2 regions of the Nocardioides sp. JCM 18998 genome follow, and region 1 is predicted to be linked to the other one. Evidence: predicted binding sites of a transcription regulator. Region 1 holds the regulator's gene; the other holds the start of a gene.
The links. Region 1 encodes LexA, which represses DNA repair genes until DNA is damaged. Its sites were predicted from a motif close to TCGAACANNTGTTCGA; they were not measured.
Positions count from the first base shown of each region.

Region 2: the regulator LexA is predicted to act here: its motif matches at 2,909-2,924, upstream of recA (recombinase RecA).

Region 1 covers NZ_AP043886.1:635,625-640,032, reverse strand. Annotated here, with positions in the region: gene ACZ5L9_RS03045 (MXAN_6640 family putative metalloprotease) at 1-848, opposite strand, end outside; gene ACZ5L9_RS03040 (phosphatase PAP2 family protein) at 845-1,630, opposite strand; gene lexA (transcriptional repressor LexA) at 1,702-2,424, opposite strand; gene ACZ5L9_RS03030 (LysM peptidoglycan-binding domain-containing protein) at 2,671-3,060, shown strand; gene ACZ5L9_RS03025 (hypothetical protein) at 3,002-3,343, opposite strand; gene nrdR (transcriptional regulator NrdR) at 3,637-4,101, shown strand; gene ACZ5L9_RS03015 (vitamin B12-dependent ribonucleotide reductase) at 4,215-4,408, shown strand, end outside.
Region 2 covers NZ_AP043886.1:3,899,848-3,904,255, forward strand. Annotated here, with positions in the region: gene ACZ5L9_RS18400 (HipA family kinase) at 1-56, opposite strand, end outside; gene ACZ5L9_RS18405 (PPK2 family polyphosphate kinase) at 53-955, opposite strand; gene ACZ5L9_RS18410 (regulatory protein RecX) at 952-1,686, opposite strand; gene recA (recombinase RecA) at 1,707-2,750, opposite strand; gene ACZ5L9_RS18420 (DUF3046 domain-containing protein) at 2,967-3,161, opposite strand; gene ACZ5L9_RS18425 (DinB family protein) at 3,161-3,703, opposite strand; gene ACZ5L9_RS18430 (APC family permease) at 3,766-4,408, shown strand, end outside.

The sequences.
Region 1 (4,408 bases):
GTGGTGTTCTTGTCGAGCGAGGTCGACGGCCTCCCCAGCGGCCCGTATGGCAGGTACTGGATGTTGTCGTTGATGTTGTCGAAGACCTGGTCCTCCATCCACACCGCGGTGGACTCCATGAACCACGGGTCCTCGGTCGCGTCGTAGGCGAACTGCACCGCGTGGAAGAACTCGTGCGCGGCGGTCACCTGGAGGTTGGACAGCGGCGTCCCGTGCGGGAACTCGGCGTAGTCGTTGTCGAGGACGCAGTACGCCGGCGTGTGGTGAGCGGACGGCGCGCTGGCGAGCGGCTCGGGCGCGCAGTAGCCGTAGTAGCCCTGATCACCGATGTTGGCCAGGTAGATGTCCACGTCGTCGACGGGCACCGGCGCACCGTTGATCTGGGTGGTGCCACCGCCGGTGGTGTGGTCGGCCTCGGGCATCCGGTAGCCGGAGCTCTGGTAGATCGAGTAGATGTGATCGAGGTTGCTGAGCACGACCTGTGGGGTGATCGGGCCGCCCGCCTTGGGGGCGTCGACGCCCGCGCTCGCGTAGTGCACGCAGATCGGGTGGGTGGTGGAGCAGACGATCCGCTCACCGGCGAGCTTGGGGCGGGCGACCTGGGCCTCGGCCCGCTTGCGGGCGGCGCCGCGCAGCGAGCTCTTGGTCAGCGCGATCCGGCGCAGGTACATCGACGCATCGCCCGGCGCATCGCCGTCGGAGTCGCCGAGCGCGCTCGCCGCCGGTAGCCGTACCGCCGATCCGCGCTCCGCCTGAGCGGGGGTCGCAACGGACACGGACAGCAGCGACGCCACCACGACCACGAGGGTGGTCAGGGCGGCGGCGGAGGAGGGGAGGGCGCGCGTCACTCCGGCAGTTTAGGTGTCAGCTCCCAAACCGCCACGACGCCGGCGATGGTCACCATCCAGCCGACCAGGACGTCGAGCACCCAGTGGTTGCCCGTACCGATCACGGTAGCCGCCGTGATGAAGGCGCCGGCCCACCCGAGGATCTTGACGATCCGCCACCGGGCGTGTCGTTGCAGCACCATCGCGCACCACAGCGACCAGCCCGCGTGCAGAGACGGGAAGGCCGCCAGCTCGTTGGTGAGGTGGCCCAGACCCTTGGGCGCGGAGGCGTCGGAGCCCCACCAACCCTGGTCGGAGTGGAGGGCGAGCACGTCGGCGTAGCCGTCGAGGAAGCGCGGCGGCGCGGTCGGCAGCATGAGGTAGAGGGTCAGCGCCAGGACGGTCGTGACGAGCAGCGCACGACGGGCGGGGATGTAGGCGTCGCGCCCCTTGAAGTAGAGCCAGACCAGCACCGAGAGCGTGATGATGTAGTGCGCGGTGGCGTACCAGAACGAGGCGAGCAGGCCGATCGTGTCGTGGCGCACGAAGAAGTCGTTGATCGGGTGTTCCCAGTTGAGCCGTACGGCCCGCTCGATCCGGAGCAGCTCCTTCGCGCGGTGGATCGCCGGCTCGCGGGCGTCGCTGGCGAGCCGGCGCGAGAGGGTGTAGCCGACGTAGAGCGCCGAGATGAGCAGGAGCTCGCGCAGGCCGGCGCCGACGGTGGAGAGGCGCTGGCGGATGGTGCGACGCCCCGTCGGCGGGGCGAGGATCGCCTCATCGCCGGCGATGACGTTCTCCTGCACGCGGGTGCCTCCTGAGAAAAACGGTGGGATCGGGCGTGCCCGATCCCACCGATATTATGCCGAGGTCGCCTTCACAGGCTGCGTAGCACGGCGGTGACCTTGCCCAGGATCGTGGCATTGGTCCCGTCGATCGGCTCGAGCGCGGAGTTGTGGGGGAGCAGCCAGAGCTTGCCGTCCTTGCGGCGGAACTCCTTGACGGTCGCCTCGCCGTCGAGCATCGCGGCCACGAAGTCGCCGTTGTTCGCGGTCTGCGCCTGCTGGATGACGATGTAGTCGCCGTCGCAGATCGCCGCCTCGATCATCGAGTCGCCCTTGACCTTGAGCAGGAACAGCTGGCCGTCGCCGACGAGCTCGCGCGGCAGGGGGAAGACCGCCTCGGTCTGCTCCTCGGCCAGGATCGGTGCGCCCGCGGCGATGGTGCCGACCAGCGGGACGTAGTGCGCCTCGGGGCGGCTGTCGCCGATGCCGGTCTCGTCGTAGTCGACCTCCTCGGCGCCGCTGATCGCCTTGCGGGCCTTGAGCACCTCGGGCAGGAAGACCTCGAGAGCGCGCGGGCGATGGGGGTCGCGCTTGATGAACCCCTTCTGCTCGAGGACCTTGAGCTGATGGGCGACCGAGCTGGTCGAGGTCAGGCCCACCGCGGTGCCGATCTCGCGCATGCTCGGCGGATAGCCGCGCTGCTCGATGCAGTCGCGCAGGTGACCGAGGATGCGCTGCTGGCGGTAGGTGAGGCCGGTCGCATCCGGCGGGCCGTCGGGCAGCTCAGCCAGGTTGCTCTGCTCCTTGGAGGTCATGCGTCTCACGGTAGTGCCGCGCCCGGGTGGATTCAAACAGATGTTCGATCCGGCGTGTCGCGAGACGGCACAAGAAATCTCGTTCGAACACTTGAACGAGTTCGAACCTTTGTTCTACTCTCGCTCATGTGTTCGATCGAACGTCTGATCGAAAGCCGCTGATGGTCGCTCCACCGAAAACTGTCAGTGGTCGCGGTTAGACATCGTCTCGGACACACCAAGTCCCGCCTTCCCCAGGAGACTGACATGAGCTCGATGACCCTCGACCAGCTGTTCGAGACGCCGCGTACGACCGACGTCCGAGCGGTCCGCCCGGCGACTGCGGCCCGCGCGCCGCGTCAGGGCTCGACGCTGCGGCTCACCCGACGCGGTCGCGTGGTCGTCTTCGTCGTCGGCCTGATCGCGCTGCTCGGCGTCGGCCTGCTCATCTCCAACGGCGCCGGCGCCGCCTCGCAGGCCGGTGCCCCGGAGTCGACCCACTCCGTGGTCGTCGCCCCCGGCGACACGCTGTGGGACCTCGCGTCGGCGGCCTCCGACGACGGCGACGTCCGCGCGATGATCGATCACATCGAGAAGATCAATGGCCTCGCTGGTGCGAGCCTGTCGGCTGGTCAGACTCTGCGTATCCCGAACTGACGGGAGCGCTCGCCAGCGCCCGGAGTGCCCGGGCGCCCAGCAGCAGCGCGACGAAGAGGCACGCCGCGGCTCCGATCGCGGCCAGCAGCAGGAAGAGCCACGACGCGCCGTCGCCGTCGCGTGCATCGCCACCGAAGTCGATCGCGGCATAGACCAGATAGCCCCACGCGATCAGCGCCACCGTGACGCCGAGCGCCAGCGCGAAGACGTCCCTGCGGAACCGTCGCGGCGGCCGAGCCGCCCTCCGGCTGCCCTTGCGCTTGCCACTGTTCTGCTGCCCCACGCGCCACATTCTCTCCTGAGATGGGGCGCTTTGGCGCCCCTTGAGCGCGACACGCCGAGGTCTCGCGGCGCGCCGCGCCGGAGCACTTGCATGCCTTGCGGCCGGGGCATAGAGTCACCACTACATCTAGTAGTTACACGGATGTAGTTATCCACATCTAGTTCACATTTGTGCGTGCTCGTTGCACAGATCGCGACGCGTTCTCCACAGTCGGGGCGGCTTCCTCCACAGGGGGATCCACACCGGCGAGCCCCATGAACGATGCAGAGACCACCCGAGGAAGGAGGACCGTCATGCACTGCCCCTACTGCCGGCACAACGACACGAAGGTCCTCGACTCCCGGGTGGCCGAGGACGGCGGCTCGATCCGCCGGCGTCGTCAGTGCCAGGGCTGCGAGAAGCGGTTCACCACCGTCGAGCTGATGCAGCTGACCGTGCTCAAGCGCTCCGGTGCGACCGAGCCGTTCAACCGCGACAAGGCGGTCGCCGGCGTCCGCAAGGCCTGCAAGGGCCGCCCGGTCACCGAGGACCAGCTGGCCTGCCTGGGCCAGGAGGTCGAGAACACGCTCCGTACGAGCGGCTACGCCGAGGTGCCCGCGCACGAGGTCGGCATGGCCATCCTCGCGCCGCTGAGCACGCTCGACCAGGTCGCGTACCTGCGGTTCGCCTCCGTCTACCGACAGTTCGAGTCGGCGGACGACTTCGAGGACGAGATCGCCAAGCTGCGCGCCGAGCGCAGCCTCAGCCCTGCCGGCTGACACTCAGGGATAACACCACAGACAGCCCGGGCAGGCCGTGGGGAAGCGTGCCTGTCCGGGCCACCAGCAACAGCAAGAGACCGATGAAATTCACGCGACAAGGGGACAAGGCAATGACCGAGACGGTGAGCGGTTCGGGCCAGCAGGCGCGCACCGGGGGCGGGCTCCAGCTCGAGCGGGTGTTCAGCACCGAGGGCGTCCACCCGTACGACCAGATCACCTGGGAGCGGCGCGACGTCGTCCAGACCAACTGGAAGACCGGCGAGACCGTCTTCGAGCAGCGTGGCGTCGAGTACCCCGACTTCTG
Region 2 (4,408 bases), 1.1 Mb from region 1:
CCGCCCTCACGCAGCGGGGTGACGTAGCGGGTGACGGTGACGCGCTGCAGGGTCACGCGCTCAACTCCTTGCGGCGCTGCTCGAGCACCTTGGCGACGCTCTTGGAGGTGATGGTGTCGGTCTCGACCCGCTTACGCTCCGCCTCGAGGTCGAAGCCGGCCTCCGGCCACCCGAGATCCATCCCGCGCAGCGCCTCGAGCAGAAGCTCGGCCACCGCGAGGTTGCGGTACCACTTCCGGTCGCTGGGGACCACGAACCACGGCGCGTGCTCGGTGTCGGTGCGCTCGAGCGCGATCTCGTACGCCCGGGTGTAGTCGGCCCAGAGCTGACGCTCGTCGAGGTCGCCGGCGTTGTACTTCCAGTACTTGCTGGAATCGTCGAGGCGGCGCTGGAGGCGCTGCAGCTGCTCCTCGGGTGAGATGTGCAGCATGCACTTCACGATCACGGTGCCGTCGTCGACGAGACGCTTCTCGAACTCGTTGATGGCGTCGTAGCGGCGTTCGATCTCGGGAGGCGTGGCGAGCTCGCGGACCCGGCCGATGAGGACGTCCTCGTAGTGGGACCGGTCGAAGACGCCGACGTAGCCGGCACCGGGAACGACCTTCTCGATGCGCCACAGGAAGTCGTGCTCTCGCTCCTCCTCGGTCGGCGCCTTGAAGGAGGTGATCCGTAGACCCTGCGGGTCCATCAGGCCGACGGTGTGGACCAGGACGCCGCCCTTGCCGGAGGTGTCCATCCCCTGCAGGACGAGGAGGAGGCGTCGGCGATCTCCGCTCTTGCCGAGCGCGAAGAGCTTGGACTGGAGATCGAGGAGCTCCTCGCCGAGCTCCTGGAGCTCCCGCTCCCCCTGCTTGCGCCCACCTTTGATGGCGGGCGTGGCATCGGTCGAGTAGTCGGACAGGTCGACCGCGCCCGGCTTGAGACGCAGAGCACGGGCCAGCTTCGTGACAGTCACACGTCGGATTCTGGCAGGTCATCCGAGAACGCGTCCTCGTCGTCCTCCGCGGCCGCCCGCACGGCCTCGCGTACGACGCTCATCGCCATCCCCGGCGGGTAGCCCTTGCGGGCGAGCATCCCGACGAGCCGACGAGTCTGGGTGACCTCGTCGAAGCGCCCGAGCGAGCGGATCCGCTTGGCCACCAGCTCGCGGGCCGCTGACTCCTCGTCCTCGGGGTCGACCTCGTCGAGCGCCTCGCGGGCCACCTCGTCGGCAACGCCCTTGCGACGCAGCTCCTGGGCGAGGGCTCGCCGGGCGAGTCCCTTGCCCGACTGCCGGCTGTCGACCCACAGCCGCGCGAAGGCGGCGTCGTCGATCAGGCCGACCTCCTCGAACCGATCGAGCAGCCGGTCGGCGATCTCTTGCGGGACCAGCTTCTTGGCCAGCCTGTCCGCGAGCTCCTTGCGGGTGCGGGCCTGACCGGTGAGTTGATCGAGGAGGATCTTGCGCGCCACCGACTCGGGATCGGCATCGGGGCCGCTGGCCACCTCGTCGAGCGGCTCGGATGGGCCGCCATCGCCTGTGCGCTGTCGCCGACGGCCCGTGGAGCCCCGACGCTGCGAGCGCTCGGAGACGCGCGCGAACGGCTCCGCCGTCTCGGTCGGGGCGCGACGCGTCCACGCGTCCACCCCGACCGAGACGTCACCGAGCCAGTCGGGCGGATTCCCGGCCGCCCACGGGTCAGTCACTGACACCGTCTGCTCGGGGATCAGAAGTCGTCGACACCGATCGGCTCGGCCAGCGGGGCCTCGTCGACGGTGGCGCCCACGCCGAGCTTCTCGAGGATCTTCTTCTCGAGCTCGTTGGCGAGGTCGGGGTTGTCCTTGAGGAAGTTGCGGGCGTTCTCCTTGCCCTGGCCGAGCTGGTCGCCCTCGTAGGTGAACCAGGCACCGGCCTTGCGGACGAGGCCGGCCTCGACCCCGACATCGATCAGGCCGCCCTCGCGGGAGATGCCCTTGCCGTACATGATGTCGAACTCCGCCTGCTTGAACGGCGGGGCGACCTTGTTCTTGACCACCTTGACGCGGGTGCGGTTGCCGACCATGTCGGTGCCGTCCTTGAGCGTCTCGATGCGGCGGACGTCGAGGCGGACCGACGCGTAGAACTTCAGCGCGCGACCACCGGTGGTGGTCTCGGGCGAGCCGAACATGACGCCGATCTTCTCGCGCAGCTGGTTGATGAAGATCGCCGTCGTCTTGGACTGGTTGAGCGCACCGGTCATCTTGCGCAGCGCCTGCGACATGAGGCGGGCCTGCAGGCCGACGTGGCTGTCACCCATCTCACCCTCGATCTCGGCACGCGGCACGAGCGCGGCGACCGAGTCGATGACGATCAGGTCGAGCGCACCCGAGCGGACCAGCATGTCGGCGATCTCGAGCGCCTGCTCACCGGAGTCGGGCTGGCTCACCAGCAGGGCGTCGGTGTCGACGCCGAGCGCCTTGGCGTAGTCGGGGTCGAGCGCGTGCTCGGCGTCGATGAAGGCGACGATGCCGCCGGCGCGCTGAGCACTGGCGACGGCGTGCAGCGCGACCGTCGTCTTACCGGAGGACTCCGGGCCGTAGATCTCCACGACGCGACCTCGCGGGAGCCCGCCGAGGCCGAGGGCCACGTCGAGCGCGATCGCGCCGGTCGGGATCACCTCGAGCGGAGCCCGGGTGTCATCGCCCAGTCGCATGACCGAGCCCTTGCCGTACTGCTTCTCGATGCCTGCGAGCGCCAGCTCAAGAGCCTTCTCGCGGTCTCCACCAGCCATGATGGTCCTTCCCTGAGGGGCCTTCTGGCCCGCCGTCTTTGCCACTTTTCCTCGCGTCTTCGTCATCAAGGCTGGACGCTAGGCGGAGCCACCGACAGTTTGGTGTCGGCGCCTGTGGAAAAGGCTGCTCACAGCGTCACCTGTGGAAGAAATCTAACCCGAACAGATGTTCGATCCAAGGTGATGCCGCGGCGTGTCGCGACCTGTCCCGATTTCTCAGCGCAGGTGGGCGGGGAGCTCACGGGCGGCCCACACGGCCTCCCAGACCTCTTTGGCCGCGTAGCCGTCGGCGAGTGCCTCGGCGGCCGTGCGGCCCCCGAGGTCGGCGAGGACGAACTGCGAGGCCCAGACCTCGGCATAGCCCGCACCGAGGGCCTCCTCCATCCGGCGCCAGAACTCGGTGTGGCGCATCAGCCGGTCCAGCGGACGCCGGTGACGTCCCACGCGTGGTGGACCACGTCATGGAGGTGATAGCGGCCGAGCGTCTCGACGGTGAACTCGCTGCCGTTGGAGCGCAGCCCGCGCCGCCCCCATGCGCCGGGCGGCACGGTGTCGTAGAGGTCAGCCACCTTCGCGGCGGCGTCGAGCAGCTCCTCGGAGACGACCTGCGGGTCGCTGCGGTCGTAGCGCTTCTCGATCGCCGTCTCGTCCTGGTCCCAGTTGGCGAAGGTCGGCTCATCCTCGGCCAGCATCAGGCGCACCCGCTCCGCGAAGACGAGGTGGACGTCGCGTACGTGCGCGCCGTACTCGAGCGGCGACCACACACCGTCGCGCGGTCGTACGCGCGCGGACGCATCGGCGAGCACCCGCTCCCATGCCGTGGCGTTGTCGCGCAGGATCGGCGCGAGCCGATCGACGGTGACGCGTTGCGCCTCGAAGCCGCACTCGGGGCAGGCCTCGTCGAGGACCCAGGTCCAGTCCTTGGTGTCCGGCTCGATGGCGGGTTCGCTCATGCAGAAAACTCTCGCACGAGGCACCAACGGATTTGTCAGGGGTCGGCGCTAGCGTTCGCGACATGACTGGATCGCGGCCCGGCATCTCCGTTCTGCAGGGCACGGCGCTCACGCTCGGGGCGGTGCTGGGCACCGGCGTGATCTCGCTGCCCGCGATCGCCGCGACCAAGGCGGGCCCGGCCTCGCTCCTGGCGTGGGCCTCGCTGCTGCTGGTCTCGATCCCGCTCGCGGCGACCTTCGCCGCTCTCGGCGCCCGCTACCCGGGCGGCGGCGGGGTGACCACCTACGCCCGCCTCGCCTTCGGCGACCACGCCGCCACCGCGCTCGGGTGCGCCTTCTTCCTGACCATCGGCATCGGCGCACCGGTGGCGGCCGGATTCGCCGGCGAGTACGTCGCCGACTACCTCGGCCGGGGACGCGGCACGACCCTGGCCGTCGCGGCCGGGATCATCCTGATCGTCACGACCCTCAACTGGTTCGGGATCAGGCTGTCGGCGCGGGTCCAGCTGGCCATCGCGATCGTGCTCGCGGCGGTGCTCGCGGTGACGGTGCTGATCGCGCTGCCGCATGCCCGGGCGAGCAACCTCCACCCCTTCGCGCCGCACGGCTTCCATGGCGTCGTGGCAGCCGCCGGTGCCCTCGTCTGGGCGTTCGCCGGGTGGGAGATCATGGCGTCGGTCTCCGGGGAGTACGCCCATCCGGCTC